Regions from separate parts of the Jeotgalibacillus haloalkalitolerans genome, predicted to be linked through region 1. Evidence: riboswitches for the same ligand, from Rfam matches in the RefSeq annotation. Region 1 holds a riboswitch; each other region holds the start of a gene.

Region 1 (10,999 bases):
ATAAAAGAAGTCCGTGCTAAAATGGGGCAGCGTGCACATGAGGAAATTCAGTCAGTCGGCTGGGATGAATCTGCCGCGCAGCTGATGGATTACTATTATGAAACGCTCTCAGTGCACAAAGAAAGCAGTAAGAAATAAGGTGTAAATATGAAAAGACGTGGCGTTAAACAGTTTTATTCCTATAGTGTGATCGGGATTACATGCGCGCTGCTTGATATCGGAGTATTAAATGGACTCCTGCTTTTATATCCAACACATGATCCCGGGCTTTTGACCGTCTATAATACACTGGCTTATACCGCCGCTGTGTTAAACAGTTATATATGGAACTCACGTTATACATTTAACGTGAACAAAAATAAAAAGCAGTTTGCAGGATTTATCACGCAGGCGATCATCAGTCTGTTTATTGCAAATGGCGTTTTTATCGGGGGGCTGTGGGTGATTGAGCAGCCTGATCTTCTTCCGCAGTGGCTGGAGACGAATACCGCGAAGGGATTATCGATGCTATTGTCCTCACTGTCGAGCTTCTTTTTTATGAAGTGGTTTGTGTTTAGGAAGTAATATAAAAAGAGGGTGGAACATGTTCAATGTGTTCCATCCTCTTAGTCGTTTCGCTGTGCTTCAGGCGGACGCTTTCCGGACGGAGGTTGCTGAGCCTCCTCAGACTTCGTCTTCCGGGGTCTCAGCTTCCCTCTAATCGTCCCGGAGTCGCCGCCTTACGCTCCGCTGCACTAAGGTTGTTATATAAATTATGTTTTACATAACAAAACCAATTGCTTTGTCACACGATCTTTTTATCATCAGTTATTAAAAAACTTCTCCGTAAAAAACGGCTGGTTTTCTGTATTGAAATCGACGCCGACACCAAGGTAACCATAGTCAGGCTTCAGGATATTCTCGCGGTGACCGAGTGAATTCATCAGACCTTCATGCGCAAAGATCGCGCTGTATTGACCGTAAGCAAGATTTTCCCCGGCTACTGTGTATTGAATGCCATCAGCATCCATCCGGTCAAATGGTGATTCTCCATCAAGGTTATCATGCGAGAAAAACCGGTTCTCTGCCATATCCGCACTATGCTTACGGGCGGTCTCACTGATCGCTTCATCCCACTCGAGTGTATTCAATCCATGCACCACTCTGGCAGCGTTTGTTACATCAAACAGCTGATATTTAAATCCTTCTTCAAGCTCAGCAGAAGGTTCAGCATACAGGGCGTCCCGCTGATCTTCGAGTTCTTCTGAAACAACCTGCAGTGCAGTCACTGTATTATTTTCATGCTGATCATAAAAGACAGTGATATAAGCGCCGTCAAAAGAAAATAAGTCATATTCGCCGTCATCCTGGAGCTCGTATCGTACAAATCCTTTTTGGATAGAAGAAAGCGGCTCACCTAGCTCAGCTCTTACTTCATCACGTGTACTGCCCATTTCAAGCGGAAGTGAGGAAGAAATCAGATCCTGGTTTGTAAATAAACCATTCACATTATTTTCTTCATTATAAGAAACCATAAAAAAGTTTTGGTATTGTTCATGATAAGCATGCCAGTTCACGCCAAACTCATTCATAGAACTGCGGCTTGCCTGACCTGCAGCGGCTTCGACATCAGATTTGGCTTGTCCAAGCTCAATATTATGGACGGCAAACAGTTCTTCAGAAGGGACAGAGAGTTCCGGACGCTCCACTGCGATTGTTTCATTTTCAGTGGAGAGCTCCGGTGCGTCCTGTATGATCTCATCTATCTCTATAATAAAATCAGTCATTGATTCCAATAAAGATTCCCAGGCATTTTGTATGCCTCCGCCTTCAAAAGCAGCGGATGCGCGGTCTGACAGATCACTTACAGCAGACAGATTCACCGATTCCGGGATCTGATCTTCCCACATCGGTTTTGAGAGAAACAGACCAAGGACGATGACAATCAATAGAAGTAGTTTTCTCAAAGTGTATTTCCCCCTATCTGTGCTTTATTTTACATGATCGAAAGGTGCAGGCGAAAGTGGGAAGGAACCCAAACCTGCAGAACTGATGTCAATAGTATGAACGCGTTGTAAGGTATTAATTAGTACCCTTTTAAAAAGAAGGGCAAACAAAAAGCCGCGTACAGATACGCGGCAGCAGCTCACCTTACAGCTCCGGGATGAATGGAAGCGTTTTTGAATATGATATACACAAATGCAGCAAGTACAATGGCAGTGACAGGGAAGGCCCAGTAGTTCAAGTCAAACATGACTGGCGCTCCGATCCGGACATCCGAAATAAAGAATTCAATCACCGGTGTACGCAACGGTTCAATCAGCAGCGTAATGACAAGAACAGCCAGCAGTCCAAGTCCGCCGACAAGACCGAACCGGTGGAAGGCAGCAGCAAGGAAGAAGCCGAAATTAAAAACCATAAAGCAGAACAAAGTGAGCAGCCCAAACTCTGCGAACCAGCTGAATTCACCTGTAATGGCTTCAGAGATATGCATAAATTGAACATTATTCCATACAGTGGCGACCAGGTTGGTATACGTAAACGTTACTGCAATGCTGATGGCAGCCATGATCACGGCAAGCAGCGCACTGAATGTAAAAGCTGAGAGCATATATTGCTGACGTGAAGAACCAAGTCTGATCGTGTAAGAGAATGTTTCTTTAATTAAAATGAAACCTGAGATGCCGGAGTAAATGAAAATCGCTATGGCAACTGAGATAATCACACTGCCGTTTGTATAGGTTGAAAGAACAGTGAGCGGAATCAGTGAAAAAGTGAAAATCGCCCAGAAAATCAAGACAGAAAACCGGTAATCGATCAGGAAAAACCTGACGAGAGCAGACAGCTGATTAAACATACATTTTCTCCTCCTTCTCAGTTAAATGAACCATTAGCTCCTGGATCGAACAGCGTTCTGTCGATAAGCCCATTGTCTTTGCACGGGCAGGATCGAGATCATCCCCGAAAATCAGTACACTTTTCTGACCCATAATTTCAGCGGAATGAAGGATCTGCTTTCCTTCAGTAAAGCGGTCGACCTGGGCTGCCGGTCCGCTGACCTGTAAGCTTTTCGCCATCAGCGCTTCCGCAGGCTCATGCGTCAGCAATTCACCATCTTTTAACAGCACAATTTCTTCAAAGAGGTTGCTTACTTCATCAATTAAATGAGTGGAAATAATAAAGGTTCTGGGATGGGACTCATATTCTTCAAGCAGAATATCATAAAATTTATAGCGCGCGCTCGCATCCATGCCGATATAGGGTTCATCAAAAATTGTAATGGCAGTGTGACTTGCAAGCCCGATAATAATGCTTAGTGCTGACTCCATCCCTTTAGATAAACCTTTTGCATTTTGAGAAGGAGAGAGGTTGAATGTTTTCAATAAGCGATCAGCCGTTCCCTGAGACCAGTTTGGATAAAACCGGCTCGCTGTTCTCAGTACTTCACGGATTTTCAGCTTGCGTTTAAAATTATTTGCTTCGCTGATCAGACAGATATGCTGCAGCGCGTTTCGATTATTAAAAGGTTTTTCACCATTGATCAGCACCTGACCGCCTGAAGGCTTGATATGACCTGCCATCATCTGCAAAAGCGTCGTTTTTCCCGCCCCGTTCCTGCCGAGCAGTCCGATAATCTTTTCAGGTTCAATCGTCAGGTTAAAAGGTTTTAACGCCTGCTTCCTGCCATAATGCTTCTCTAATTGCTGCACCTCAATTTTCATTTCGGGTCACCCTTTCGAAGTAGTGTATTCAGCTCACTCTCACTAATCCCCAGCTTTTCTGCCTCTGTTTTCAAAGGAACGATATAATCATGATAAAAACGATCCTTCCGTTTAGATAAGATAATCTCCCTTGCCTGATCTCCGACAAACATACCGATGCCTCTTTTCTTAAAAAGAATTTCCTGCTCTACAAGCTGGTTAATGCCTTTAGCTGCAGTAGCCGGGTTGATCTGATAAAACTTTGCGAATTCATTAGTGGAAGGAACACGATCTCCGATGCTGTAAGACCCTTCAAGGATGCCTGACTCAATCGTTTCGGCGATCTGCTGGAAAATCGGAACGTCTTCTCTCAGTTTATAGTCCATATTACCGCCCGCCTCATTGGTTAGTTACTTATGTAATTAACCATAAAACTAAATGACGTATTAGTCAATAGGTTTTGGAAATATTTTTTAGTAGGGGGGGGTTCGTAGAAAAATCGCTGTTGTTCGGAGAATGGAAGGTGATGTTCGTAGAAAAGTATGCGTGGTTCAAAGAATAGAAGAGGATGTTCAAAGAAAAAACTGTATGGTTCGTAGAAAAGTGTAATTAGACCTATACCAAAAACCACAACAAATTAAAAACCGCACCCCTTAAAGGATGCGGTCATCAGCTTATTTTGCTTCTTCAAATGCAGGGTCGTGAAATGGATGAGCGACCCAGCCTTCTTTTTCGATGAAGAGGCGTACGGCCACGACTTCGCGCTCATCTGTCAGCGTAAAGAAGTGAGGGGTGTTCACCGGTACGGAAATCACATCACCAGGTGCAAGATTTACATCAAAGTAGCCTTTTTCTTCGCTTTTGATAATGAAAATACCTGATCCGGCAGTGATGGCACGCACTTCGTCTTCTGTGTGCGTATGTACCTGCTCGAACTTTTTCAGGAGATCCTCAAGACCCGGTGTCTGCTCATTCAGTGAGATCACATCCCAGTTATGATAACCGCGTCGCTCAGCCAGTGCGCGGATCTCCCCGTCAAATACGGATAGAACAGTTTCTTTATCTTCATCAGACAGCCCCGTCACACCCTGAAGTGCTTCCGGAAGCTTTGCAGTATCCCACTTTTCATATAACACACCCTGGTCAGACAGGAATGCCTGTACCTGTTCTTCACCTTTGATAACTTCCTGTGTATCTCTGATTGTAATTGTCGCCATTATGATCTTCCTCCCTGAGTTTGTAGTCGTAATGCGAGATGTGTCTCAAATAGAAATTCAAATGCTTCAAGATGCTTTTTTGCTTCAAAAGCATTCCGCCCCCAGACGGTAATGCCGTGATTGCGGATTAGCACACCAAAAATATTTTCCTCAATCCGTTCTGCTAAAAGGTTTGCGAGATCCGGAATATGTGCCGGGTTTTCTATAATCGGCACCCGTAATACAGCGTCTTCCTCCCACAGGTTAAAAGCTTTAATGAGCTCCTGGTGCTGAAAAGTGATTTCACCTTTTTCAGCGTATAGCTCAGAAATCACATTGTTGCTGACCGTATGGATGTGGAGGGAGCAGCCTGCGTCTGTCAGTTCGTACACTTTTTGATGTAAAAGCGTCTCAGCAGAAGGCTTCAATCCGGTCTGTTCAACCGGCTGGCTGTGCTGATCCACTAACAGAAAGTCTTCATCTGTCCGCTGGTACTTATCCTTGCCGCTTGCTGTTACCAGAAATTCAAGCGGGTCATCGGATACTTTGATCGACAGGTTGCCGCTTGTACCAGGGAACCAGTTTCTTGCACCAAGAGCATCTTTTACATCGGCAAGCTCCTGCCAGCGGTTCTTAAGATCAAGTGTTTTCAACGGTGCACAACCTCCTTTGACTGTTCAAGATAGGTAACAACTTCATCAAAATGAGTAAAACGCTTGTATGGAAGATTCAGCTCCCTGCATTTTTCCTCAAGGTAATCGCCACAGACAAACACCAGGTCAGCGAGCTTTGCAGCTTCAAGATCTGTAACAGAATCGCCGATGACGATTTTCTGTACAGGCTCATCTGTAAGCTCCCTGATGATACTTGGTTTACAGCAGCCGCAATCATTTGAACAGTGCTTATCACAAGTGTGCGGCCAGGTGATTTGAATTGTATTTCCTGAAAAATCACTGCCGTTACAGTAAAGCTGATTTTCAAGGTTGTAAGGCTTTAGCATGGGCTTTACGAAAAAATCGATGCCGCCGCTGACGATATTCAGCGGGACATTTTCTTTTCTTGTATAGCTGACAAAATCACCAAAGCCATCACGGATTTCAGCCGTTTCGACAACATACTGAATGATCTCTTCTTTTAGAGAAGAAGGGAGGGTTGCGAACATTTTCCCTACGCCCTCGCGGATTGATATTTCCCGGGAAAGAATTTGATCTTTAATCGGCTCCCAGCCCGGGGGATCAAAGTGCTGCATAATTGAAATGATGTTGTCGGATTTTGTGATGGTGCCATCAAAATCACAAAAGATTACGCTTGGCATGCGCTCACCCCCATAATGCAAGTGCCTTCTCAAGCTCTGCTGACTTTGCGGCAGCATCTTCCAGCGTACCGCCTGCCTGAACTTCAGCAATCGCATCACGGAAAGCTTTTGCACCGGCTGCCGCGCCTCCAGGGTGACCGTGAATACCGCCGCCGGCATTGATAATTGAGTCTTTTCCAAAGTCCTCAATCAGCTGTGGAACCAGTCCTGGATGAATACCGGCTGATGGCACAGGGAATGCGCGTTTCAGGCGGCTGTCAGATGTAAGTGCATCCCTGATCGCAAATGTTTCGCTTTTTTCCATCGCCACACTGCCATATGGAGAAGGGAACAGCACGAAGTCTGCACCTGCAAGACGAAGCAGTTTGCCAAGCAATACCTGATTTGAAATGCCGTACAGCGGTGAAGCTGTAAATGCACCGGATACAGCAGGGTGAGCCATAATCGGTACATCAATATATGGATCTTCAGCAAGACTCTGCAGTGTATCAAGCCCGTAAGCAAAAACGTTAAACAGTAATGCATTCGCACCAAGCGAGACTGCTTTTCTTGCTTTCTCTTTTAAATCAAACGTTCTGCCTGAAAGGTTTACTGCATATAACGTCCGGTGACCTGTACGTTCATATTCTTCATTCAGCACCTTCACACCTCGGCGGATCCGGTCTTCAAAAGGGGTGAGCGGATTATCAAATAAAATCTCATCATCCTTTACAAGATCAACCCCACCTGCAGCCTGGGCACGGAGCTGTTCTTCGAAAAGATCTGTTCCGCGGCCGATCATCCCCTTGAAAATACTCATCAGAAGCGGGCGGTCATGTACGCCAAGCTTGTTTCTAATTGAATCAATTCCAAACTGGGGACCGGGGAACTGCTGCTCAAGTGCTTCATCAAGCTCAATATCTACAAGCTTTACTTCACCATCAAGTGACAGCTTTCCAAAAATCGTTGTCAGGATCGCCGGAATATCAGCGCTGAAGTTTGCCGCAGGATACGCAATCTTAATCAGTCCCGCCTTGCGCTCACCGAGGTGAGCCGCTGCATCTGAAGGCGTTGTTTCACTGACAGAGACAACTTCACCCTTATGTTTTTTTAACTGCTCCTGATCAACCGCGGGTAGGTCCGTCCATGAACCGACCGTCAGCCCAAGCGCAATAGACTCAGCCTTTTTTTCCAAATTTCCTTTTGCATCATGTACAAGATAAGTCGCTGTGATTTTTGACATAAAAGACATCCTTTCAAAAACAGAAATAAAAAATCCGCTCCCAAAGAGGAAGCGGACATCAAAATGAACGTTCTTCCTCTTATCCTTCAGCTGTCGCTGTGAGAATTAGCACCTTGAATCAGCGTTAGCCGAAACAGGTTGCCGGGTTTCATCGGGCTCGTCCCTCCACCTGCTCTTTATAAGAGTTGTATAACGTATTCAGTTAGTTTTAAAATCATGTACCGAATTATGGCAGACATCTTCAAAAACGTCAAGCAGATTTTTCAGAAAATTATATTTTTGATTTTTGAATTTATGAGTATAAATTGTGATGTGCTTTATAAATTGGCGGGTGATTTACGCTGCAGGGGGACGCTTTCCGCGGCCGGGCGGTGAGCCAGCAGGCTTCGCCATTGCCTCATCTGTCCCTTCCTGCCGCAGCCCCTTACGCTTCAATCACCCGCTGTGCAGGTACTATGATTTTTTAACAAAGTAAAAATATGAGAGATAGTTGATCAACCAACTATATATTTTTCAAAGATAACTCAGCTGTTGACCGGAGTGGAGGGCGGCGACTCCGGGACGAATAGAGGGGAGCTGAGACCCCGGAAGCCGCAGGCTGAGGAGGCTCAGCAACCTCCGTCCGGAAAGCGTCCGCCTGAAACGCAGGTCAACAGCGGTTCCCGGAAGCCCCCAAAAAATAAATTTAAAAAACCCGTTGACAAACCGTCACTCTATTCCGTAAACTTGCAATTATGAAATCGCAATAAACCAAAAACATCCAACTACATATACCACTCTTATCGAGAGTTGGCTGAGGGAATTGGCCCTATGAAGCCCGGCAACCGGCCCCGCTGTATACATAACAGCAGGGACACGGTGCTACATCCAACAGACGTAATGGTCTGAGAGATAAGAGGTCGAATCAGTCTAATTCTGCCTCTTTCTATCTTAGAAAGGGGCTTTTTATTTTTCACTTTTATAAAAAGCAATTAGTGAATTTGCACAGCAGATGATTGGAGCGTAAGGCGGCGACTCCGGGACGATTAGTTGGAAGCTGAGACCCCGCAGGCGAAGCCGAGGAGGTCTAATGGAGCCACAAAACGGCTCATCCAGGAAAGCGTCCGCCTGAAGCGGAAATCATCTGCCGGCTTGAAGCAAACAAGGAGCGTGAAACAATGGGTAAGGCAGAACGGTTGAAAAAAGCACGGCCGCCGGTACAGAAAAATACACATGATGGCAGACTTCCACCTGGTCAGACGCTGACAGAAAAATTTCCGATTCTGCATGAAGGCGAAGTCCCTGAATACAATCTTGCTACATGGGATTTCACGCTGTTTGGAGAAGGTGCAACGAAAAAGACATTCACTTATGACGAGCTCATGCAGCTGCCGCAGACGACAATCGTAAAAGATATTCACTGCGTGACAAGGTGGTCAAGGTTTGACAATGCTTTTACCGGCGTCACAATAAAGGATTTGCTGAAAGATTTTGAGATCCCTGAAGGCACGAAGCACGTTATGATTTATGGAGATCATGACTACGAGACGAACTTACCGCTTGAGGATCTGCTAAAAGAAGACATTCTGCTGGCGCACTCTTTTGAAGGGAAGCCGCTGACAGCCAAGCATGGTTATCCATTCAGACTGGTCGTACCGCACCTGTATTTCTGGAAGAGTGTGAAGTGGATCAGAGGAATTGAATTTTTACAGGAAGACCGCCCGGGGTTCTGGGAACGCAACGGATTTCACAATTACGGAGAAGTATTCAGAGAAGAGCGTTTTTCAGGAGAGGACTTAGATATTCCTGAAGATGAGTGGCATAAAAAAGAATTTGATTAAAGGAGAGGAACGTCAATGACAAATGTACGTGAGCATGTGTATGAACCATTTACTGAACAGAGTGTCCTCGTTTATTTAGAGAAAAAGGGACTCATTACAGATAAAGAGCAGGTAACGTGTAAGGAAGTTGGGGATGGTAATCTGAACTATGTGTTTATAGTAAAGGATTTGCAGACTGACAAATCGCTTGTCGTTAAGCAGGCGCTGCCTTATGCAAAGGTTGTCGGTGAAAGCTGGCCGTTATCGCTCGACCGTGCACGTATTGAACGCCAGGCACTGCAGGAAGCAGCGAAATATGTACCGACGCTTGTACCGGAAGTATTCGATTATGACGATGACTATGCAGTGACAGTAATGGAAGACCTGTCAGATCACGTGATTCTGAGAAAAGGGTTACTTGAAGGAAACCTTTATCCTCACATTTCAGAACATATCGGAACGTATCTTGCTGAAAACCTGTTCAACGCCTCTGATGAAGCGCTTGGACCGATTGAAAAGAAAAAGCTGGCACGTCAGTTTGTGAATCCGGACTTGTGTGATATTACTGAAAAACTTGTTTTCACAGACCCATATCAGAATGCTGAATCCAATTCCTACCCTGAAAATCTTCAGGAAGCAGTGGAGTCACTGTGGCAGGACGATCGTCTAATCTTTGAAGTCGCAAAATTGAAAAAACAATTCCTGACTGAAGGAGAAACATTGCTGCACGGAGACCTTCATACAGGCAGTGTGTTTGTAACGGAAGAGTCTACAAAAGTAATTGACCCTGAATTTGCATTCTATGGTCCGGCAGGCTTTGATATCGGTGCATTCATTGCTAACCTGACGCTAAACTATATTGCCCAGCAGGAAAGAGCGGATGAAAGTAATCGTCATGAGATCAGTGACTACCTGCTTGAGACGATCGAACAGACTTGGGCAGTATTTGAAAAGCGCTACCGCGAGCTGCTGTTAGAAAAAGGCTTTGAAGAGAGACAGCGGACAGATCAGTATGCAGATTACGTACTTGAAAAGATCTGGCAGGATACGCTCGGATTTGCCGGCTGTAAAACGATCCGCCGCATCATCGGCCTTGCACATGTTGAAGATATTGATGGAATTGAAGACGAAACAGGCAGACTGCAGGCACAGCAGCGCGCGATTGAAACGGGCAGATCACTGATTTTCAACCGTTCTGTATGGCGCTCGCCGAAAAGCCTGACTGCTTATCTGAAGGGGCTGGCAAAATGACGAATTTTATTAAACCGGTCATCTGGGAAGGCGATGCAATTCGTCTGTTAAATCAGCAGAAGCTTCCCCGAGAAGTGGAATATATCTTTTTAAAAACAATTGAAGATGTGTGGAACAGCATAACAGAATTGAAAGTACGAGGCGCACCTGCAATCGGGATCACAGCAGCTTTCGGGCTTGCTCTGTGGGCGAAAAACAGCGGGCTGAATGAGCTTGAGATTCTGAAGTCAGAGCTTGCTGTAAAAGCAGTCTATCTGAATTCCTCCCGTCCGACAGCGGTTAACCTGTCATGGGCGCTTCAGAGGTTACTCAAAGCAGCTGAAGAAGAAGCCTCTGCTGCGAAAGTAATTGAGCGCCTTGAAACAGAGGCAATCCTGATTCAACAGCAGGATGAAGAAACGTGTAAGCGCATTGGGGAGTACGGCTTTTCGCTGCTTCCTGATGACGCAACGGTTCTCACTCACTGCAATACAGGCGCAATCGCTACTTCCAAATACGGTACAGCACTTGGCGCATTTTATATCGCAAAAGAGCAG
Region 2 (10,999 bases), on a different contig from region 1:
CAAGTGTAGTGTTTACCTGTTCAACAAGCTCTTCATTTTCTTTACTCATCACAAGTCCTACTTCAGAAGGGCTGTACTGCAGATCAGGGTGAATCACAATGCCCAGGTCAGGAAATGCCTGAAGTGCAAGTGTCTGAAGGTAATAATCATTCAGGATAACATCAGTGTTACCTACTGATACATCACGCAGATACTGTTCGTTTGTCGCATTATCATAGATGACTTCTTCAGCACCGTATTCACGTGCAAGATCCATATAAACGGAAGTAGCAGCACCGGCCGCGCGTTTACCTTCAAGATCTTCGAATGTTTCAATTCCTGAAAGGTCGTCCTCACGTACAATTGCTGTACCATATGAATATTTAATTGGCGTAGAAAAAGCAAACTGTTCAGCTCTTTCTTCTGTAATTTCGATATCGTTTGACGCCAGGTCAACCTGACCAGTATTAACAGCTGTCAGCATGCCGTCAAAACCGATTTCTTCCCATTCCACTTCAAGGTCCAGGCGATTTGCAAGCTCTTTAACAACTTCTACTTCAAAGCCAGTCAGCTCATCTGTTTCATCGTCATAAAACGAAGTCGGATAAAGTGTTCCTGAAGTAGCAACCTTCAGCACGCCTTCCTCCTGAATGTCATCCCACGCAGTAGTTTCTTCAGATGCAGAATCATCAGAACCACCACAGCCTGCAAGAACTGCTGCAGCTAAAAGACCGGCAGAGACGGTACGAATATTTAACTTCTTTATATTCACTTTGTAAATCCTCCTTAAAATTAATCCTTTAAAAACATAGCATTTTAACAAATATGACACAAGGGTTAAATCGGCAGGAAATATTCGGATAACGCTTACATGCAGGGGGTATCCGGATTGGCGGAGTGAAGGTGCAGAAGAGGCTACGGGAATTGTTACAGTAAAGTTGCGGGACATGGTGGTCGTGGTGCCGGGATGGGAAGGGTGGTGGAAAAGTCAAAAAGGTGAATGAATAAAGCTGATAGGTGATGTAAATAAGAAAAAAGGTGTACGATAAATGCCCGCCTCAACGGAAGGTGGCTTAATCAATCTAAAAGGTGATTGAATCCTTTAAAAGGTGATCGAATAAACGCCATACGTGTCGGAATTAAAGCCAGCACCCCACCCCCGCCACACCAAAAAAGCAATGAACGTTTCCGCTCATTGCTCCTATCTTAACCACTTATTCACGATCAAGCGGGTAAATAATTCCCTGCTGTTTTCTGATCTGCTCCATCAATTCAACTGTCTTTAATGAAATTTCATGTGTGTTAATATCCGACTCGATTTTACCTGCTTCCGCTGTCTTGATGAATTCTTCTATTTCATAGGACATTGAAGGCTTTGTCTGCTCTGTTGTGTGATCCACAGCGCCATCTCTTGTTAAAAGTGTCACTTTACCCGGTGAACTGATATGGTCAATATGAATCGCACCTTTTTCGCCGGCGATTTCACTCGGAAGAAAGCTGTCCGCAATTTTTGAGTAGCCTGCTGTGACGTTCATTCCTTCATATGAAAGAAGCACGGCACCCTGTCCATCCACGCCAGTGTGAAGAACGGTGCTGTCTGACTGAACCGCATCTGGAGGTCCGAAAAGTGAAATGATCGGGTACAGCGTATATACGCCAAGGTCCATCAGTGAACCGTTAGCCATATCAGGCTTGAAAGCATTCAGAATCTCTCCGGCTTTGAATTTGTCATAGCGGGAAGAGTACTGACCGTATTGAAAACGGACCTGTCTGATCGTACCAATCTCAGGCAGCAATTCTTTTACACGCTGGAAGTTGGGCATCACTGTTGACTTCATTGCTTCCATCAGAAGTACCTGATGGGTTTTAGAAGCTTCAATCATTTTTTCAGCAAGTGCTTTTGTAGCAGTCAGCGGCTTTTCACAAAGGACTGGAATCCCTTTTTCAAGACAGGTTAATACCTGTTCGTGATGCACGGCATTAGGGGTTGCGAGGTATACTGCATCAATCTCCCCGCCTTCACACATTTCCTCAAGTGATGTATATGTATAAGACAGCTGGTGCTTCTCAGCATATGAAAGAGCTGTTTCTTTCTTTCGTGAACATACAGCCGTTACGCTTGCATGATCTGCTGCACCCGCACCTTCTATAAAAGTATCTGTAATCCAATTTGTTCCGACAACGCCAAACCTCATCACTAATCAATCCTTTTCATGTCATTTGTTATCAGTGTACATACAACACATAAAATATGCCAGTGGGTGCAGTATGCGTCAAAGTATTTAAAATGGGGTATATGCATAAAGAAGCAGAGGATTCGTGAAACTATTGAGTAACATATACAGTATATAAAGTATAAGTTCAAATGAAGTAAAGGGGCTTTTTTATATGGAGCATTTTATCTCTAATGAACAATTTAATATGATTAAATCACAGATTATCGGTATGCAGAGGCAGGCGAACGTGACTTCGGATGAGGGAGTTAAAACTGCGGTAAAAGAAGCGGCAGAAGCAAAGGTGCATGATATATTTCAACACCTGACACCTGATCAGGAGAAGCTGATTTCAGGTATTGCATCCCTTGAAACTGAAGAAGAGCGGACGAAATTTCTGATGGATCTGATGCCATACAGAACATCATTTCCAGACGTGACACCTGCAGATTTACGCGGGCTTTTTCCAAAGGTGAAAAAATTACCTGTTCCTGATCTTGAAAATATGGATTTTCGTGCACTGACTTACCTTGGGTGGAAGGATATCGGGCAGAGTAAACAGTATTTTGTATATGTAAGAGATGGAAAGTTGAAGGGAATACAGGGAAGGTATGTGATTTCAGCTAAAAAAGGGATCTGCAGCCTATGCAACCGTTTTGGTGACGTGGCGCTGACAAGCATTCAGAATAAGCCGCGTGAATCAGAGGGGCTGAAATCCTACGGACAGTATATTTGCTATGACAGTAAGGAATGTAACCAGTCAATTCAGGATTCAGCTCAGCTTGAAGCGTTTCTTGGCCAGGTGTAATGGCAAAAAAGCTATACAATAAGTCAAAAGGGTGATTCAAATGGACACAAACGAGCAAATCAAACAATACCTGTCAATTTATGAACAGCTCAGAAAGAAATACCGCTGGCGTGTCAGCAATACATCGCTTATGATGTTAGCCGGTCAGCTGGTGGCTGCTGAAAAGCCGTTTGAACTTAAGAGACTGATTTCTTTAAATGAAAAAATCAAGAAAGAGTCCAGCCAGTTTTCCTATATTCAATCAGCAGATCTGCGGCTGATGCTGACAGGGCTGCTGGTATCAAACTTTGATGAACCGAAAAAATCATTTGATGACATGATGCTTGTCTATGAAAAGTTGATCGAAGCAGGTTTTTCAAGAAGTCCGCATGCCTACATTGCAGCGTATGCCCTCTACGTTTCACTCGACACAGGTTCAGAAGAGGAAATGGATGAGCACGTGAAGCGCGCTAAAAGTATGTACAGCGGTATGAAAAAGCAGCACTTCTTCTTAACGTCACATGAAGATTATCCGTTATCTGTGCTGCTTGCAGAAGAAGAAGGGGAAGAGGAGGAACTGCTCGACGATATGGCTTATTACTATGATCAGCTCCATATCGTTCTGGCTAAGGGGAATAACCGCCAGTTCTTATCACAGATTCTTACATACGGGCGACAGGATAACAGACAGCTGCTCGTACAAAATACAGTTACCTGGCTGGATGACCTGAAGACGAACAAAATTAAGCTGCGCGGTAATCATCTGCCGATTGTCGGCGTACTGGCACTTGCCGGGACGCCCTCAGCGCTGTTAAATGAAGTGAAAGAAACATATGAGCAGCTGGTTGCCATTAAAAGCTTTAAATGGCATAAAGATCTTTGCTTTATGACAGCTGTGAGATTTGTGCTTCAGAAAAAAGTCGAGGAAAATAACGTGCTTGATGTGGGACTTGCATCAACAATCGAGTCGATCCTGCAGGCACAGCAGGCGGCTGTCCTTGCTGCGATCTCAGCAGGTGCAGCAGCATCAGCAAGTTCATCGAATAATTAATGACTGAGGTCATGGGAAAGAGGAATGTGTCATGAGGTTTATTTGTCTGCAGCACGTCTGGTATGACAACGCGGGGTATCTGGAAGAATGGTCAAAAGCCTGGGGCTGCGAGCTCCATTATATAGACGCGAAAAAACCGGATGATTACCCTGTACTGAAGGATCAGGATGTGCTGGTCATTTTAGGTGGACCGAACAGTGTACAGGAGCTGCCTGAAACTGCCTGGATGCAAAAGGAAGTGGATTACATTGAAAAAGCAATCAATGAAAAGCGGAAAATCATAGGCATTTGCCTTGGCTCCCAATTGATTGCCCATATTCTTGGCACAGAAGTTTCGAGTCTTCCAAAATATGAAATGGGCTGGGCAGAATTGAATTGGCATACCTCTTTTCTTGAAGACTTTGATGTGGATCAGCTCACCATCCCGATGTTTCACTGGCACAGTGATATTTATGATTTGCCCAAAGGTACTAAGCCGGTAGGGAAATCCGAAATAACACCAGTCCAGGGCTTTTACACAGACCACATTCTGGCATTTCAATTCCATCCTGAAATGACGGTGGAAGGCATTCAGAATCTGATTGATCACGATGATCAGGAAATCGAAAAGCGTGATAAAACAGTTGATATGGAAGGACCAAGAGCGGATCCGGGCTACGTGGAGCAAAGTCATAACCGCTTTCAGCCGATCCTTGAAAAGTTTTTAAATGTCCATGGTGAAAAAAAGATTGATTAAAGACTGGACAAAGATTTGAATTGTGTATACAATAATAATGAGATTCATTCTCAATTAAAAATAAAACGTCGCACTTACTATATAAGCCTGTAAACAGTCGTTTCGCACCGGCTTTTTACAAAGAAGGCGCCGAAGAAAGCGACGCCCCCTCCCTTAACCGCACGCTGCCTGACACCAGCGTGCGGTTTTTATGATGTTTTTCCTTTTCAAAGGGGCTGCTCGGGTTTCGGGTCACATTTTAGAAATTTCAGGTCAGTTACTTAGAATCCAGGGTCAGATTCCGGGAAATTGGGGTCACATTTGGCCAGGGGTATGTAATTTCAGTTCACATACCTGAAATTTGCAGTCACATCGCTCTTCCCGCTCCACCTTTATTCCAGCCACATATTTCCTCTCATTTTCATTTTTTTCTGTGAAAAATCTTGCACATTCTCTCAATATGATGTAGGCTAGACAACAACTATTATTTTCAGACAATTTCATAACTTATCCAGAGAGGTGGAGGGACTGGCCCTTAGAAACCTCAGCAACCGGCAGTGCACGGTGCTAATTCCAGCAGGCGATCAGCCTGAAGATAAGAAGAATGCTTACTAAGACCTTCTCTTATCAGAAGGTCTTTTCCTGTATATACAGAACGATTTTGAAGGAGCTGCTTTTATGACATCAGTTGAAACCATCCTTGCCCAGCTTGGAAACAGAAGTGAAGAATTAACGGGAACGGTGAATCCGCCAATCTATCTGTCAACGGCCTACAGACACGAAGGACTTGGACAGTCCACCGGCTATGACTATACGAGAACGAAAAATCCGACGAGGGCGATCCTCGAAGAAGGGATTGCAGCACTTGAGGGCGCGGACCAGGGGTTTGCAACAAGCTCAGGAATGGCGGCTGTTCAATTGGTGTTGTCAATGTACAAACCGGGAGACACCATTTTAGCTTCTGATGATTTGTATGGTGGCACATACCGTTTATTTGATCATTACAGCGAGCATTATGGCATAGAGTTTGTGTATGTTGATACAAACAATCCTGATGAACTCCAGCAGGCCTGTACGGAGCGGGTGAAGGCAGTCTTTGTGGAGACGCCGACAAACCCGCTGATGAAAATAACGGACATTAGACAGGTAGCAGATTTTGCCCGCGATCAGCAGATTCATCTCATTGTTGATAATACATTTTTAACGCCTTACCTGCAGCGTCCAATTGAGCTTGGAGCAGATATCGTCATTCACAGTGCAACAAAATACCTCGGTGGTCACAATGATGTGCTTGCAGGTCTGGTTGCAGCGAAGGGTGAACAGATTTGTGAAAAGCTTTTTGCGATCCACAACGGAGCAGGCGCCGTCCTTTCGCCGATGGATTCATGGTTGTTAATACGCGGAATGAAGACACTGGCCCTTAGAATGGACCGCCATCAGCAGAACGCAGCGGCAGTAGCAGCCTTTCTTGAAACGCAGCCGCAGGTAAGAGACGTAATCTATCCGGGAATTGGCGGGATGGTGTCATTCAGGCTTGAGCATTCAGAATGGATCGATGCATTTTTAAGATCAATTAAGGTCATCTCATTTGCTGAAAGTCTCGGTGGAGTGGAAAGCTTTATTACGTATCCTGCTACCCAGACGCATGCTGATATTCCTGAGGCAGAACGTGAAGCAAAGGGCGTCTGTAGCAGACTTTTACGTTTTTCTGTTGGCATTGAACAGTCGGAGGATTTAATCACTGATTTGAAACAGGCGCTTGAAGCAGCCGGAAAAGGAGGAGATCATTTATGACACGTCATTTTGATACGAAATTACTGCACCAGCCATCATATATTGATAAACAGACAGGGGCTGTCAATGTGCCCTTGCATTACTCATCGACCTATCATCAGCAGTCGATTGATGAATTCGGTCCATATGATTACAGCCGCTCAGGGAACCCGACACGTGAAGCACTTGAAGAAACCATTGCTGATCTGGAAAACGGGCACGCAGGCTTTGCTTTTGCATCAGGAATGGCTGCGATCTCTTCTGCGTTCATGCTGCTCTCTGCAGGTGACCACGTCCTCGTCTCAAAGGATGTCTACGGCGGCACGTACCGCATGATCACAGAAGTATTAACACGCTTTAATATTGATCATTCATTTATCGATATGACAGATCTTGATGAAACGGCACGTAACGTTCAGCCGAATACCAAAGTGATCTACGTGGAGACGCCATCCAATCCGACGCTCAATATTACTGATATTGAAGGCGTGGCAAAAGTGGCAAAAGCACACGGCTGTCTGACGTTTGTGGATAATACGTTCATGACGCCGCTTTATCAGAAGCCGCTTGATCTTGGAGCGGATGTCGTGTTACACAGTGCGACAAAATTCCTTTCCGGTCACAGTGATGTGGTCGCAGGACTTGCTGCGGTAAAAGACGAGGAAATTGCCGCACAGCTGAAATTCATTCAGAATTCATTTGGCTCGATTCTTGGTGTTCAGGACAGCTGGTTACTGCTGCGCGGGTTAAAAACACTCAGCGTCAGATTAAAGCAGTCATCTGATTCAGCAAGAGAAATTGCACAGTTTCTTCATCACCACCCGCTTGTTGATGAAGTCTATTATCCGGGCTTTTCATTTCACGCAGGATATCATATTCATCAGAGGCAATCGACTGGAGCGGGCGCCGTACTATCTTTCAGACTGCCTGACAAAAAAAGTGCCGGCGTACTCGTTGAAGCAATGAAGATTCCTGTATTTGCAGTCAGCCTGGGTGCTGTCGAGTCAATTCTGTCATACCCTGCAACCATGAGTCACGCCGCAATGCCGCCATCAGAGCGCGAATCACGCGGTATCACCTCAGGTCTCCTGCGTCTGTCAGTCGGTCTGGAAGACACCGAAGACCTGCTCGCTGACCTGCGCCAGGCACTTGATAAAGTTGGCGCGTACCAGACGCTGCAGGTATAAAGCAAATACTGGTTGTAATGATATTAGATATTCTATACGACAAAAATGATTTCCATAATCATAGTGTAGCGGAGCGTAGAGCGGCGACTCCGGGACGAGTAGCGGGAAGCTGAGACCCCGCAAGGCTTGCCTGATGAGGCTCAGCAACCGCCGTCCGGAAAGCGTCCGCTCGAAGCGCAGCGAAACGGTTGAAAAGACTGAAACAATTTGTTCCAGTCTTTTTTGTTTGCCCGCAAAAATCAGTGGTAAAGACTTCTAAATACTTTTTAGGAGGATGACCAATGATTTTTGCACAGGATGGATTGAAAGATCAGCACATTTTAGTCACAGGCGCAACCGGTGGAATCGGCTGGCACACAGTCATAGAGGCACTAAAAACCGGCGCAGCAGTCACAGCTGCCGGGCGTAATATAGATAAGCTCGATGATCTGAAAGAAAAATGCCAGGAAGCAGGAATCGAAGCGAAACTGTTAATTGTCTCAGCAGATCTGAACGAGTCTGAAGACAGAGAAAGACTGCTTCAAAAAGCAAAAGATTATGCCGGACCGGTTACAGCACTTGTCAATTCAGCCGGTATATCCGGAGGTGATACGGTTGAAAATTTGTCAGAAGAAGATATGCGTAAGGTGATGGAGCTGAACTATTTTTCCACCGTGGCACTCACGCAGCTCGTCTACCCGGAAATGAAGGAAGCAAAGGCTGGAGCAGTCGTGAATGTATCGTCATTATCCGGTCTGAGGGCAACACATGGAAACACTGCCTATGCCGCATCCAAGTTTGCAGTGATTGCCTTTACTCAGGCATTCGCTCATGAAGCTGCAGCGCATGGTGTCAGAGTAAATGCAGTCTGTCCGGGATTTGTGGATACTGAAATGGGTCGTAATGCGATTCAGAAAAAAGGAAAAAGTGCCGGGCGTTCTTTTGAAGAACAATTAAAGGTCGTTGAAGAAGGGCTGCCTTCCGGGCGCATTACACAGCCTGAAGAAGTGGCAAGAACCATTCTGTTCTTATGTTCAGATGCTGCTGAAAATATCATTGGTGAATCTGTGAAAATCTCGGGCGGTGCCGTTATGAGATAAGGAGGTGCGTCAGATGGAGCCGGTTCAGATTGTCGTTCTTTTGTTGATCGGCTATATCATTTTTACAATTGATAAACGGACACAGGTGTTTCCAAGACCACCCGTTTTAGTCGGCATCGGAATGCTCTTATTTTTCATTCCTTTTTTTGAAGGCATTCAATTATCTGAAAAAGCACTGTATGAAATCATCCTGCCCGCGCTGTTATTCATTTCAGCTTACAAGTTTTCAGTTGGGGCTTTAAAGACAAACAGCTGGGCGGTTTCACTGCTCAGTACTGTCGGGCTGATGCTGACAGTGCTCGGACTGGGTGGTGTCATTTATTTGATTGCCACGTGGTTTGTACCGCTTGATTTTACAGAAGCATTGCTGATTGCAGCTGTCCTGACACCGACTGACCCGGTTTCAGTGACTTCCATCTTACATAAGTCTCTGGATAATGAAAAAGTCGGTGACATTGTAGAAGGTGAGTCACTGATCAATGATGGAACAAGCTATGTTATTTTTGCGACACTGTTATCTATTCACCAGGGTCATGAAAGCTTTTCGTTTTTCTCGTTTATGGGAGAATTCTTATATGTGGCGATCGGTGGCGCACTGATCGGAGTTGTGTTCGGCTGGATTGTCAGCAGAGCAGTTCATTTCACGCATCATCAGGAGTATCAGGTCATGCTGAGCATTATCATGGCTTACGGATTATTTCTGCTTGCGGAATCGTTTGGCATCTCGGGGGTGCTGGCAACCGTTGCAGCAGGACTGATGCTTTCCTGGGAATTTAACAGGATTAATAAAGAGGATCATTACCGGGAATCACTCGATCACTTCTGGGATGTAGTCGAACCGACGCTGTTATCACTCGTCTTCTTACTCATCGGATTTACAGCAGTCGACTATTTGAAATGGGAGTGGTTCGGCTTTGCGGCGATTGTATTTATCCTGTCACTTGTGATCAGAACCCTGCTTGTCGTGCTTACCGCTCAAAGCGTGCCGCCGATCCGCAGGAACCTGTCCTGGAAGGAATCACTGCTGATTTCATTTGGCGGAGTGAAAGGAACGATGTCAGTTGTGCTGCTGTTATTACTCGAGGCCTCTGGCACGGGAGAAATTGAAACCGTGATGACCGTTTCCTTTATTGCCGTATTGCTGTCGCTATTTATACAAAGTATAGGCGTTCATCCGTTGGCAAAGGTGTTGAAATCATAAATACGAATTAAAACTGCACAGCAATTGTGCAGTTTTTTTGTGAGTCTTTCGTCATGAAGCTGTGAACCTTGTTTATTTTTCTAAGGACCACCCTGTTTATTCTGAGAACGCACCATGTTTTTCTACGAACTTCCACATGTTTTCTCCGAACATGCCTCACTTTTCCACGAACCAACGCACGCGCCCAATATCAAAAATTTCCACAAACACCTATTGCCAAAGATTACAAAATACTATATAGTACATTACAACAGTAATGCACTATATCAGATAAAGGAGGTGACTGAGCTGATGCTGAATGCAGACAGTACAAAACCGATTTATATACAGATTGCAGAGTGGCTGGAAACAGAAATTTTGCATGAACGATTTAAAGCACATGAAAAGATGTTTTCGCAGTACCAGCTGGCTGATCAGTTCAATATCAATCCGGCCACAGCAGCAAAAGGGCTGACCATACTTGCAGATGCAGGGATTCTATATAAGAAAAGGGGACTTGGGATGTTTGTGACAGAAGAGGCGGCTGAACAGATCCGCCACAGGAGAATCAACGAAACTCTGGCAGCGCTTGTATCCGATGTAGTTGCCGAGGCAGAACACCTGAATGTAAAAGAAACAGATCTGATCCACATGATTCAGCTGGAGCAAAGTCGCCGGAAAGGGGAAACGTCATGACGGTTATTGAATGCAGACATCTTGAGAAAAGGTTCAAAAACGGTGCCGGTGTAAAAGATGCGGACTTTATCATTCAGGAAAATACGATTACCGGCATTGTCGGAAGAAACGGGTCTGGTAAAACAACGCTCATGAAAACGATCGCCGGTTATTTAAAAAAGACAGGCGGGGACATCAGTGTGTTCGGTGAAAAGCCCTTTAACAGCCTGAAGGTATCTGCCAACAGTATGTATCTTGATGAATACACTGTTTTCTCGAATGCGCTGACGACGAAAGACATTTTGCATCACCACAGCCGTTTTTATCCGAACTGGGACGCAGAGCTTGCACAGCGTCTTG
Region 3 (10,999 bases), 310 kb from region 1:
TGGGACGATTAATTGGCACACTGGTCGTCACATCAATTTTTGCGTCGTTCAGTATGCCAGTCAGCTGCTGCAGCCGTCTTTCCTTCAGGTCGCCCAGCGCCAGTGCATGGCTGATCGTGACGCGACCTTCATAGCCATTCTTTTTGACTAAGTCAGCGATTTGCTCCATTTCAAAAGCGCCGAGTGAATCCGGATCGTGGAGGTGAATGTCGATGTCTTTATCATAATCCTGCGCAATGGCAAACATCGTTTCAAGAGAATGATTAATGTTGCGGTCCACGGTTGCAGGGTCCACGCCTCCCACGTGAGTAGCTCCGTGCTCCATCGCCTGACGGACGAGGGATTCAGCGTTGCTTCTTAAGAGCCCGTGCTGCGGGAAAGCGACAATTTCATATGTCAGGTAATCTTCATACGCTTCAAGTGCGCGGACTGTGGCTTTTAGGTTTTCAATCCCTGAAACTGGATCAATATTGCAGTGCGTGCGGATATGGGTATGACCATTTTGCAAAAGCAGTTCAATCATCTTCTTTGCACGTTCCTCTGCTACAGGAAGCTGTTCCTTCAGGATGGTCTGTTCTTCCTCAATCCGGGTAAAGATGCCGTTAACAGCGGGCTCCACAGCTTTCCACGGACCTGAGTAATACGTCTTATCAATATGAATATGCATCTCCCGGAACGCAGGCAGCAGCAGTGCGCCTTCTGCATCAATCACGGGAAGGTCGGTTTGAGCAGGATAAGTTGATGTCACTTCAGTAATCGTCTCATGCTCAATTTTCAGATGCGCCGTTTCAGTACAGGTTTTAGTCACCCGGTCATCATGATTAAATCCGGTTTCAATCGTTGCATTTATAATCCAATAACCATTCATAAAGTACCTCCAGTATGCTCAACGTTTTCTATCATTGTAAAAGGTAGATTGTGAAAAATACAAATCAACCATTGATTTAACACTTTTGGAAAATGATATAATAATGTTCAATGTTGATTTATATAAAGGAGCTGCTCAATTGAAAAAGCACCTTACCATCCTAACTTTCATAGCTGTTGTTCTAACCGCCTGCAGCAGCGAGCCATTAATCGAAATGGACCAGGACACCAGCTATATTCAATATCTGCCACAGGAAGAAGAGCTTGAGGTATTTGTCAGGTATCTGAATCATTCTAATCGGCCTGTCGATTTTTGCGTAGAGATTTTATTTGATGATGAGGATATATGGGCTGCATTCCCTTATGAACGGTATGTAATATCGTGTGATCCGGAAGATCCTAAAGCTTATGGTGAAACGTCTGGAGAGCTAACAATTCTACCTAATAATGAATTTGTAGTCGGCAGAAATATGTCTCACCACAATGGAATCGATGAATCTTTATTACCTGGCAACGTCAGAGTCCGGTTATTTAATGATGATGGATTTGAATTAATTGAACCATTGAACGTATTGAACTGATCGATAACAAGACGTACTTTTAGGAGCTTTGTTATGAAAGAAATATCAATTAACTATTTTAATACTAAAAAAGGTTGTATTCAGTTGATGAAGCATCTGCCTTACAATCGATTTATTTTTTATTTTGGCTGTGCGTTATTTTTAATGATTGGCATTTTTGAATTCCAGAAGTCTGCAGAGGTTGCCAGACGGGTTGCTGATGGAAATGCTTCAGAGGAATTGATACTGCTGGTCATTTCCGTTTTGATTGAAGGGGTTCGTTTCTTACTGTCTGTAGCCGTCATCTACTTCTTAGGCAGACTGATCAACCGCATAAAGGGAAATCACCTCTATAACAAACATATCAGCAGCTCAACCTATCCGATACATTACAGAGAAGGTGATCCGTTTATTTCAATAGGAGAAAAAAGAAGAAGGTTTCCGCTGGATGATAAGCTGACGATAGTTGCGACTCAGGATTATTATTTATTTTATAGTGGGAAACCATGGAAGCTGGATACGTTCCTGATTAACCGGGACCAAGAGAGTGATCCGGTGTATCGCAGTAAGTTGGATAAATTGATTCAACTGGTGATAGAGCAAGAAGGAGTTAATTTTAAAAAGAGGAAATAAATATGAGGTCGGAGAAGCAACTTCCGTAAACTTATTACTAAGTCTGATCAGATCTCAACTATGGTTATCTACAAAATCTGTCTCACCATTTCACACACCTGTGCTATACTTAAACAAGTATTATAAATACATCTTTAGGAGGCTCAAACACATGTATGCAGAAACTAAACCAATTTCAGACGACCTGAAAGAACTACTGTCACTGCCTCATCATGTGAAGACCTTCGCTAAAGATCGTTATTTATTCCGTGAAAGTGATCAGATTCAACACCTCTTTTTTATCACGAAAGGAAAGGTCCAGCTGAGTAAAATGAATTCAGATGGGCGTGAGCTGACGCTTCGGATTTGCGGGCAGAATCAGCTGCTTGGGGAAGTGTATTTATACGCTGAGGATGCGACGTACATGCTGGATGCGAAGGTAAAAGAGGACGTGGAGTGCTACCTGTACCCAATTCATGAGCTTGAAGCGGAGTTTAATCAAAATCCGAAACTCGCTGCTGCTTTTATGAAATGGATGTGCCTGAATCAGCGGAAGACCCAGACCCGCTTCCGTGATCTGCTGCTTCACGGAAAAAAGGGTGCCCTTTATTCCACATTAATCCGATTATCCAACAGCTATGGCATTCAAAAGTCAGAGGGAATCTTAATTGACGTATCCCTCACAAACCAGGACCTCGCCAACTTCTGCGGAATGGCACGCGAAGTGGCAAACCGGATGCTATCCGAACTGAAAAAACAGGAAATCATCTCTATATGCGACGGAAAAATCCTCATCCGCGACCTCGCCTACCTAAAAAACGAAATCCAATGCGAAAACTGTCCACTCACACTTTGCCGCATTGACTAACCAACTACTACTCTCACACCAGAGAATAGTAGTTTTTTTATTGCTTTTTTAATGAATCAATTAAAAGTTTAGCTAAAACATCTATTTTATAAATCACAACAATATACTGAATAAAATCCAAGTGGAGCGAAGCGTAGGGCGGCGACTCCAGCGGGATGTGACGGACAGGTGAGACCCCGGAAGGCGAAGCCTGAGGAGGCTCAGCGCCGTCCCCGCGGAAAGCGTCCGCCCGAAGCGCAGCGAAACGGTTTAATAAATTTGGCGAAAAAATGAAAGAATCAAAGTTTCAGGTTAATTTTTGTCACAGATGTGATATTTATCACAGTGGTCAGCACGTGATTCCTTTACGCTTAACCCAATATCAATGTTGGAGAGGTGAACTGAAGTGGCTAAGAAAAAACAGGCGAACGAAGAAAATCTGAAGGGAACATTAGTCAGCGTATTTTTTGTTGGATTTGTCATCGTCGCGATGTGGATAGCTGTTTACCTGATGTATTTATCCCAATAACCGTAAAGGAGAATCACCATGCATCTTCATAAGTACGAAAAAATATGGCTCGTATTCGGCACCGTATGCCTCATTGCATTCTTAAGCATTGTTGGTGTGAATGCATTCGCGCATGATCACACACCTGCAGGCGGAATCGAAACAATCGACCCTGAGAAGGTAAGGGAAACCGCTCCTTTTAATGAACCGGGTGTCAAAAAGCTGGATGACGATACTTATCAGGCAGCGATTGTCGCAAGTGCGTTTGCCTACGATGGCGGACAGACGTTAACAGTTCCCGTTGGTAAAGAAATCATTTTTAAAGTAACCAGTACAGACGTGGTTCACAGTTTTACGATTGATAACACAAACGTCAATATGATGGTTGTGCCCGGTCAGGTGACGACAAAGTCATACACATTTAAAGAACCGGGGAAATATCTGATTATCTGTAATGAGTACTGCGGAACAGGTCACCATTTTATGTACACAGAAATTGAGGTGACAGAATAATGCTGGCAGCTGGAGAACGTAAATTAGCGCTTTGGAATATGGGTGTCGCCTACACCGCATTTTTAATCGGAACACTTGCCGGTTTACTTCAGGTATTTATCCGGAACGACCAACTGGAGCTCCCGGCATGGCTGGATTACTATCAGATTCTAACGGCACACGGCGTGCTACTTGCACTTATCTTTACGACATTTTTCATTTTTGCATTTTTTATTTCGGGTATGAGTAAAAGCCTTGGCGCGTTCGGTCCAAAAGTGCTGCTCTGGAACTGGATCGGATTTCTGGTGATGCTTGCAGGAACGATTCTTGCGACAGTCATGATTGTGATTGGGGAAGCATCCGTTCTTTATACGTTTTACGCACCTTTAATGGCAAACCCCTGGTATTACGTGGGTCTCGCTTTATTTGTAGTCGGCTCCTGGATCATGGGATTTGCACTCGTTGGCCACTATATGAAATGGAGAAAAGCAAATCGCGGTGAACTTAGTCCTCTCTTTGCCTTTATGACGGTCTCGACAATCGCTCTATGGGTCATTGCATGCCTGGGTGTGGTTGCGACAGTCTTATTTCAGTACATTCCCTGGGCATTCGGCTGGGTGGACACGATTAATGTCGAATTAAGTCGTACGCTGTTCTGGTATTTCGGGCACCCGCTCGTTTACTTCTGGCTGCTGCCTGCTTATATGGCATGGTATACAGTCGTGCCGAAAATTCTTGGCGTACCCGTCTTCAGTGATTCATTGGCGCGTCTTGCGTTTGTCCTGTTTATCCTGTTCTCCATTCCTGTCGGCTTCCACCATCAGCTGATGGAGCCCGGGATCTCTGATTTCTGGAAGTTCCTGCAGGTGGTGCTCACCTTCATGGTCATACTTCCATCTCTGATGACTGCATTCTCTATGTTTGCAAACTTTGAACGCGCTGGACGGAAAAATGGCGGGAAAGGGTTATTCGGCTGGTTCACAAAGCTTCCGTGGAAGGATCTGCGGTTTACATCCATTTTCATTGCCATGGCTTTCTTCATTCCGGGAGGCGCCGGCGGAATCATTAACGCAAGCTTTCAGCTGAATGAAATCGTGCACAACACGCTCTGGATCGTCGGACACTTTCATATTACCGTTGGAACGCCTGTTGCGATGACTTTTATGGGGCTGACTTACTGGTTAATCCCTTATCTGACCGGCAGAAAGTTCTCGAACACAATGAAGAAATTAGGCTTTATCCAGATCGGATTATGGGCAGTTGGCATGCTGTTAATGAGTACAGCCCAGCATATTCTCGGCCTGCTTGGCGCCCCGCGACGTACTGCGTATTCAAACTATAACGGTCACGAATCTGCACTGGAATGGTTTGATGGCATTCTGACAAATCACGTCACCATGGCCGTCGGTGGAAGCATTCTTTTCCTTTCAGCTATGCTGCTGCTTTATATCGTAATCATGAGCGCATTCGTCTCACCAAAAGCTGTTGAGCCGCACGAATTTGTAGAGTTTCCGCTCGCTGAAAGTGATAAACGGGCAACACCGAAAATACTCGAGAACTGGCTTGTATGGATCGGTATTGCATTCGTACTCATCATCATCGCGTACGCCATCCCAATTGCCCAGATGATCCAGCATGCACCACCGGGGTCAAGAGGATTTATCACATGGTAGGAGTTGAGTGAAATGGTATTAACGCTGATTTTCTTTTTTCTGGTCATCATTTTAACAACCGGTATGTATGTGGAATTAACAACGGATGAAGACTAAAGAAGCGAAGGCTGGTCTCTGCCAGCCTTCGCTTCATACTTTTTTCAACAGCGGCCGGTCCTGCAAATACATCGACAGATCCGCACTGTTTCCATTCACAATCTCTTCGGCAACGAGCTTTGCCAGCGCCTGCCCATACACCATCCCATTATCACCAAACGCAAACACAAAATAGCCGCCCGGGAATTCCTCATATTTCCCCACAACCGGCACACCATCTACAATACCGCCATAGGATGAAGCCAGATAAAATTCAGGCTCAACCCTGATCGTTGGAAACATCGTATTAAACTCTTCAATTAACTGATATTTTTTATGAATTAATTTACTATTTCTGTCTCCTTCTTCATCTGTGTTTTCATCAAGTCCGCCAATAATCACACGGTTGTCCTGCGTTGTCCGTAAATATAAATAGGGGCGGGCGGTTTCCCACAGAAGTGTACGATTGTACCAGGCGGACAGGTCATCTACCGGTTTAGTAGTGACCGTGAATGTACTTTCAAAAGAAGCTTTCTTCTCATTTTTGATATCCAAGCCCTCATACCCCGCGGCAAAGATCACGCGACGCGCCTCAATGGCATAGCCGTTCTTGGTCGTCACAATCATATGGCCGCTTTCCTGATCGAAGTGCTGTCCGTTCATTTCAGTATGTTCATATACACGAACCCCTTGAGCGACCGCCTCCTCGAAAAGCGCATGCGTATAGGTGAACGGATTAATTTCCCCGTCATTGTAAGAATAAATCGCAGCTTCCCGGCTGAAAGGATACTTCGCTTCAATCTCATCTTTTTCTAAAAAAGTCACTTCACAGTCATGCTGCTTTAAATATTTATATTCCTTCCTCAGCTTGTCCACGTCTTCGGGACAGCTGGCGGAATAAAGGGTATCTCTTCTGGTGAATTCGCAGTCGATTGAACTGCTTTTTGAGGCTGCTTCTATCTCATTAATCGCCTCTTTTAACAGCTGCAGATGTCTCGCAATATACTCTTCTCCAAAGGTATTGACCAGGCGCGTGAACATCTTCTCCCCGGAATACTGAAGGAGGGCTGTATTTGTTGCAGTGCTGCCGCTTGCGATCCTTGACTTTTCGATGACTACAGTATCCAGGTCATGATCAGCCAGATAATATGCGCACTGTGCACCCGAGCTGCCACCACCAACAATCAGCACATCACAGGACAGATCTGTTTCCAATAGCGGATAAGCCGGAGCATCTGGAAAGGTGGTCGGCCAGTAATAGGTACCGGTTTGACGTTTCATGTGAATCCTCCCAAAAATAGAATAGATAAGGTTATCATGCCCGGATTTCTGCCGGATATGCTGAGCATCTGCAATAGCGTGGGAAAAATTCAGGAGCTTTTGGCTGAGTTTTATTTAAATATTCGCTTTGTTAAAGTTCATTGTTGTTTCTGCACAGCTGTTGATTGGAGTGAAAGGGGGCGACTCCTGTGGCAGGAAGGGACAGGTGAGACGATCACGGCGAAGCCTGATGGCTCAGCGCCCGGCCACGGAAAGCGTCCCCCTGGAGCGGAAATCAACAGCCAACTTTAACTAAGTGTAAATGTTAATAAAATGTTATAATTAGGATATATATTCATTTTTAAGGATGCTTCCTTGTGAAATCAGCCTCTGGCCAAGCCTCTTTCAAATGCGGCTAAATGATTCAAAGAAGCATTACGCAGCTGAGTAAAAACGAATCTTACATCATTCGGGATGTTAAATGATAAGAACCTGTCGTACATCGCAATATTATCGATTTCCCATTGAACACCTGATGCGAATGCAGCCTTCACACTTTCAGGCGTTGTGATAAAATTTTGGGATTCATCCACTGGTAATGGGACCTGGTATCGCTCGAACAGTGGCAGTAACGCTATGATATGTCTCATTTCAGCCGCCCGGATCTGTACAAACGTTCTGATGTCACCAAAGGTTCCAATGATGTTATTGTATCTTGCCTGCGCCAGATACTCATCCTGAAGGGCATAAGTGAGCATTTGAGGCAGGGATAATGAAGCTGCATTTAATGCCCCGATCGCGCCATAGTTTTCAAATTGTCTATACATATGTGTCACCTTCTTTTTAATGTTAAGTTATTCTATTCGTAGTCGTGAAGCTGGTGTGTAAAATCAGGGTTTCTGAAGAAGAAAGTGACAGTTCGACGCGATGGACATGTACATAAAAAATAGAGGACTCAGTGAATGTTTAGAGTAAGCAATTAAATTTTTTTTTTTGTGAAAAAGCAAAAGTTAAACAGTGCTGATATAAAAGAAATGAAAACGTATTCCTAATTCAGTAAATGTGAGAGTAAATAGCAAAATGTTGAAAAAATTGTTTGACAGCAGGCCGGTTGTCCAATACGATCGTACATATCAAAAAACTTAATAACTTATCCAGAGAGACTGAGGGACAGGCCCTGTGACGTCCAGCAACCATCATGTTATGAGAGGTGCTAATTCCTGCAGAATGTTGTCATTCTGAGAGATAAGAAGCAGATTAAAACCTCTTTCTTATTGGAAGTGGTTTTTTTTGTGTTTATCAGGCTGACATATCAATTAAATTCACACTACATACATAAAAGGAGCGTACATCATGAAAAGACAACCTTTATTTTTATCACTATTTTTACTGACTGGGGCCGTTGCTTTAAGCGGCTGTTCTTCAGATGAAACAACGGCGGCAAACGGCGATGAGGTCATTATCGTCGGGACGCAGAATGATTATCCGCCATTTGCATTTGCAAATGACAACAATGAGCTGACAGGCTATGACGTTGATGTGGTGAAGGCCATCGATGAAAAGCTGGATGGCTATACGTTTGAGTTCACGGCGGTTCCGTGGGACAGTATGTTTCTTTCGCTTGAATCGAATAAAATTCAGGCGGTTGCCGATCAGATAGCCAAAACACCTGAGCGTGAGGAGAAGTATTTATTTACAGATGAATCCTACTTTGCAGCTGAAACGGTGATTGCTGTAAAGGAAGGCAGAGAGGATATTCAGACGATTGAGGACCTTGAAGGGAAGAAGGTGGGTGCGCTTGCGGGTGATTCCTATACATTGCTGCTTGAAGAGTATAACGAGACAGCGGATACTCCGATAGAGTTAACGTACAGTGAAAGCGGAACGCCTGCTGAGGTGTTACAGGACGTGCAGAATGAACGCGTGGATGCTTATGTGAATGACCCGATTATGATGAATAAAGTGCTTGAGAAAAATGAGCTGGGCGTTGAGATCGTCGGGCAGTCTCTTGTGAATGATCAGATGGGCATTGTGCTGAAGCACGGTGAAAAGGGCGAGGAGCTGAAGGCGTTAATTGACCCGATTCTCAAGCAGCTGAAGCAGGACGGAACATTAGCTGAACTGTCACGGAAATGGACAGGCGGAGAATACATTCCTGAATAAGCGTCCGGAGGGTAAGAGAGAATGGAAAATTTACTGGATATCAGCTTTATCATAGAGAGCTATCCCGCGATCCTGTCGCGTCTGCCGATTACGATTGGCATCGCTGTGGGCTCGATGGTGATCAGCCTGATCATCGGGCTTGTGACGGCATTAATTAAAATCTATAAGGTGCCTGTACTGAGCGTGATTACGTCAATCTACGTCTCATTTATCAGGGGAACGCCTCTACTCGTACAGATCTATCTTGTGTTTTACGGGATACCGAAAGTAATTTATTATCTGCAGATTGAATACGGCGTGCTTTTATCAGCAGATGTGAACAGTATATCGCCTGAAGTCTATGCGTTGCTGGCGTTTTCAATTAACCTTGGGGCTTATCTGTCTGAGACGATCCGGTCTGCGATTGAGTCAGTGGACCGCGGTCAGTTTGAAGCGGCAAAAGCAATCGGGATGAGCCCGGTGCAGATGATGACGAAAATCATTTTCCCGCAGGCTTTAACCGTCGCGATCCCGAACCTTGGAAACATGTTCATCAGCACCATCAAGGATACGTCCCTTGTATTCATTATTGGTGTCGTGGACGTGATGGGGCAGGCAAAAATTCTCGGCTCACGCGGGCTGGCGTTTTTTGAGGTGTATATCGCTGTGTCAATTGTCTACTGGATTCTCTGTATCGTTGTAGAGCGGCTGCTGGTCAGACTCGAAAAGCGGGCCCGCAGATATGAAAGAGGGATTGCGTGATGATTAAACTTGAAAATATTCATAAGTATTATGACAGCCAGCATGTGCTGAAGGGGATTGACCTGGACATCCGTGAAGGAGAAGTCGTATCGATTTTAGGACCGAGTGGGTCTGGGAAATCAACGCTGTTAAGATGCATCAACTTTCTTGAGCAGCCAACTACCGGAACCGTTGAGCTTGCTGGTAAAAAAGTAGACGCTGAGTCGGCAGGGAGGTCAGATATCCTGGCTTTAAGAACGGCAACCGGCATGGTTTTTCAGCAGTACAACCTGTTTAAAAACCTGACTGTACTGCAAAACGTAATGGTCGGCTTAACAAGCGTGAAGCAGCTGAAGAAGGAGCAGGCGAAAGAGACAAGTCTTGAGATTCTTGAAAAGGTCGGTCTATCCAACCGGCTCGATCATTATCCGGCGCAGCTCTCCGGTGGTCAGCAGCAGCGGGTCGGCATTGCCCGTGCGATGGCACTTAACCCGAAAGTCCTGTTGTTTGATGAACCAACGTCCTCTCTGGACCCTGAGCTTGTGGACGGTGTGCTGGCAACGATTAAGAGCGTGGCTGAAGAAGGAAAAACGATGCTCATTGTGACGCACGAGCTTCAGTTTGCGCGTGAAATCTCAGACAGGGTGATCTTCATGGAGGACGGGCTGATTGTAGAAGAAGGAACACCTGATCAGCTGTTTAACCATGCGAAAAAGGAAAGAACGAAGCAATTTTTAAAGCGGTCAAAGCGTTCTGAACAGCAGGAAGACAGAAAGGATGATTTGGCGTGAACCCGATTGAAAATATATTGAATGACTATCCCATCATCATTCTTGATGGCGCACTCGCAACTGAGCTTGAGGGCTATGGATGCGACCTGAACGACCAGCTATGGTCAGCAAAAATTCTGCTGGAAAATCCGGAGCTGATTAAAAAGGTTCACCTTGATTATTTTGAGGCAGGCGCTGACTGTGCGATCACTGCCAGCTATCAGGCAACCATTGAAGGGTATCAGCAAAGAGGACTGTCTGAGAAAGAAGCAGTCAGCCTGATCACGAAATCAGTCCAGCTTGCAGCAGAAGCCCGCGATGAATTCTGGGCTGGGCAGCCGGGTCGTCCAAAGCCTTTAGTCGCAGCCTCAGTCGGTCCATATGGCGCTTTTCTTTCAGACGGATCTGAATACCGCGGAGATTACGCTGCAGGCTTTGATGAACTGGTTGCC

Evidence for each region. A riboswitch is a leader RNA that binds a small molecule or an ion and turns the genes downstream of it on or off. The one in region 1 is predicted to bind S-adenosylmethionine.
Region 2: another riboswitch for S-adenosylmethionine. It lies ahead of UFB30_RS13545 (methionine biosynthesis PLP-dependent protein); the one in region 1 lies ahead of UFB30_RS01940 (sulfite oxidase-like oxidoreductase).
Region 3: another riboswitch for S-adenosylmethionine. It lies ahead of UFB30_RS00415 (transporter substrate-binding domain-containing protein); the one in region 1 lies ahead of UFB30_RS01940 (sulfite oxidase-like oxidoreductase).

What each region holds. Positions count from the first base shown of each region.
Region 1 covers NZ_JAXQNN010000001.1:388,087-399,085, forward strand. Annotated here, with positions in the region: gene UFB30_RS01890 (glycosyltransferase family 4 protein) at 1-138, shown strand, start outside; gene UFB30_RS01895 (GtrA family protein) at 148-564, shown strand; gene UFB30_RS01900 (CAP domain-containing protein) at 804-1,946, opposite strand; gene UFB30_RS01905 (hypothetical protein) at 2,126-2,836, opposite strand; gene UFB30_RS01910 (ABC transporter ATP-binding protein) at 2,829-3,701, opposite strand; gene UFB30_RS01915 (GntR family transcriptional regulator) at 3,698-4,066, opposite strand; gene UFB30_RS01920 (1,2-dihydroxy-3-keto-5-methylthiopentene dioxygenase) at 4,355-4,897, opposite strand; gene UFB30_RS01925 (methylthioribulose 1-phosphate dehydratase) at 4,897-5,529, opposite strand; gene UFB30_RS01930 (2-hydroxy-3-keto-5-methylthiopentenyl-1-phosphate phosphatase) at 5,526-6,191, opposite strand; gene UFB30_RS01935 (2,3-diketo-5-methylthiopentyl-1-phosphate enolase) at 6,196-7,413, opposite strand; SAM riboswitch class I at 7,490-7,598, opposite strand; SAM riboswitch class I at 8,190-8,311, shown strand; gene UFB30_RS01940 (sulfite oxidase-like oxidoreductase) at 8,571-9,233, shown strand; gene mtnK (S-methyl-5-thioribose kinase) at 9,249-10,463, shown strand; gene mtnA (S-methyl-5-thioribose-1-phosphate isomerase) at 10,460-10,999, shown strand, end outside.
Region 2 covers NZ_JAXQNN010000005.1:110,505-121,503, reverse strand. Annotated here, with positions in the region: gene UFB30_RS13570 (transporter substrate-binding domain-containing protein) at 1-751, opposite strand, end outside; gene UFB30_RS13565 (Gfo/Idh/MocA family protein) at 1,194-2,174, opposite strand; gene UFB30_RS13560 (FusB/FusC family EF-G-binding protein) at 2,368-3,000, shown strand; gene UFB30_RS13555 (DUF4003 family protein) at 3,041-4,030, shown strand; gene UFB30_RS13550 (type 1 glutamine amidotransferase) at 4,062-4,766, shown strand; SAM riboswitch class I at 5,250-5,347, shown strand; gene UFB30_RS13545 (methionine biosynthesis PLP-dependent protein) at 5,424-6,539, shown strand; gene metC (cystathionine beta-lyase) at 6,536-7,705, shown strand; gene UFB30_RS13535 (SDR family NAD(P)-dependent oxidoreductase) at 7,987-8,784, shown strand; gene UFB30_RS13530 (cation:proton antiporter) at 8,798-9,985, shown strand; gene UFB30_RS13525 (GntR family transcriptional regulator) at 10,274-10,660, shown strand; gene UFB30_RS13520 (ABC transporter ATP-binding protein) at 10,657-10,999, shown strand, end outside.
Region 3 covers NZ_JAXQNN010000001.1:75,883-86,881, forward strand. Annotated here, with positions in the region: gene UFB30_RS00370 (amidohydrolase) at 1-868, opposite strand, end outside; gene UFB30_RS00375 (hypothetical protein) at 1,008-1,448, shown strand; gene UFB30_RS00380 (hypothetical protein) at 1,482-2,060, shown strand; gene UFB30_RS00385 (Crp/Fnr family transcriptional regulator) at 2,212-2,907, shown strand; gene UFB30_RS00390 (cytochrome C oxidase subunit II) at 3,293-3,415, shown strand; gene UFB30_RS00395 (cytochrome c oxidase subunit II) at 3,434-3,907, shown strand; gene UFB30_RS00400 (b(o/a)3-type cytochrome-c oxidase subunit 1) at 3,907-5,559, shown strand; gene UFB30_RS00405 (NAD(P)/FAD-dependent oxidoreductase) at 5,689-6,915, opposite strand; partial or broken gene UFB30_RS00410 (ferritin family protein) at 7,278-7,715, opposite strand; SAM riboswitch class I at 8,042-8,146, shown strand; gene UFB30_RS00415 (transporter substrate-binding domain-containing protein) at 8,248-9,057, shown strand; gene UFB30_RS00420 (amino acid ABC transporter permease) at 9,079-9,798, shown strand; gene UFB30_RS00425 (amino acid ABC transporter ATP-binding protein) at 9,798-10,568, shown strand; gene mmuM (homocysteine S-methyltransferase) at 10,565-10,999, shown strand, end outside.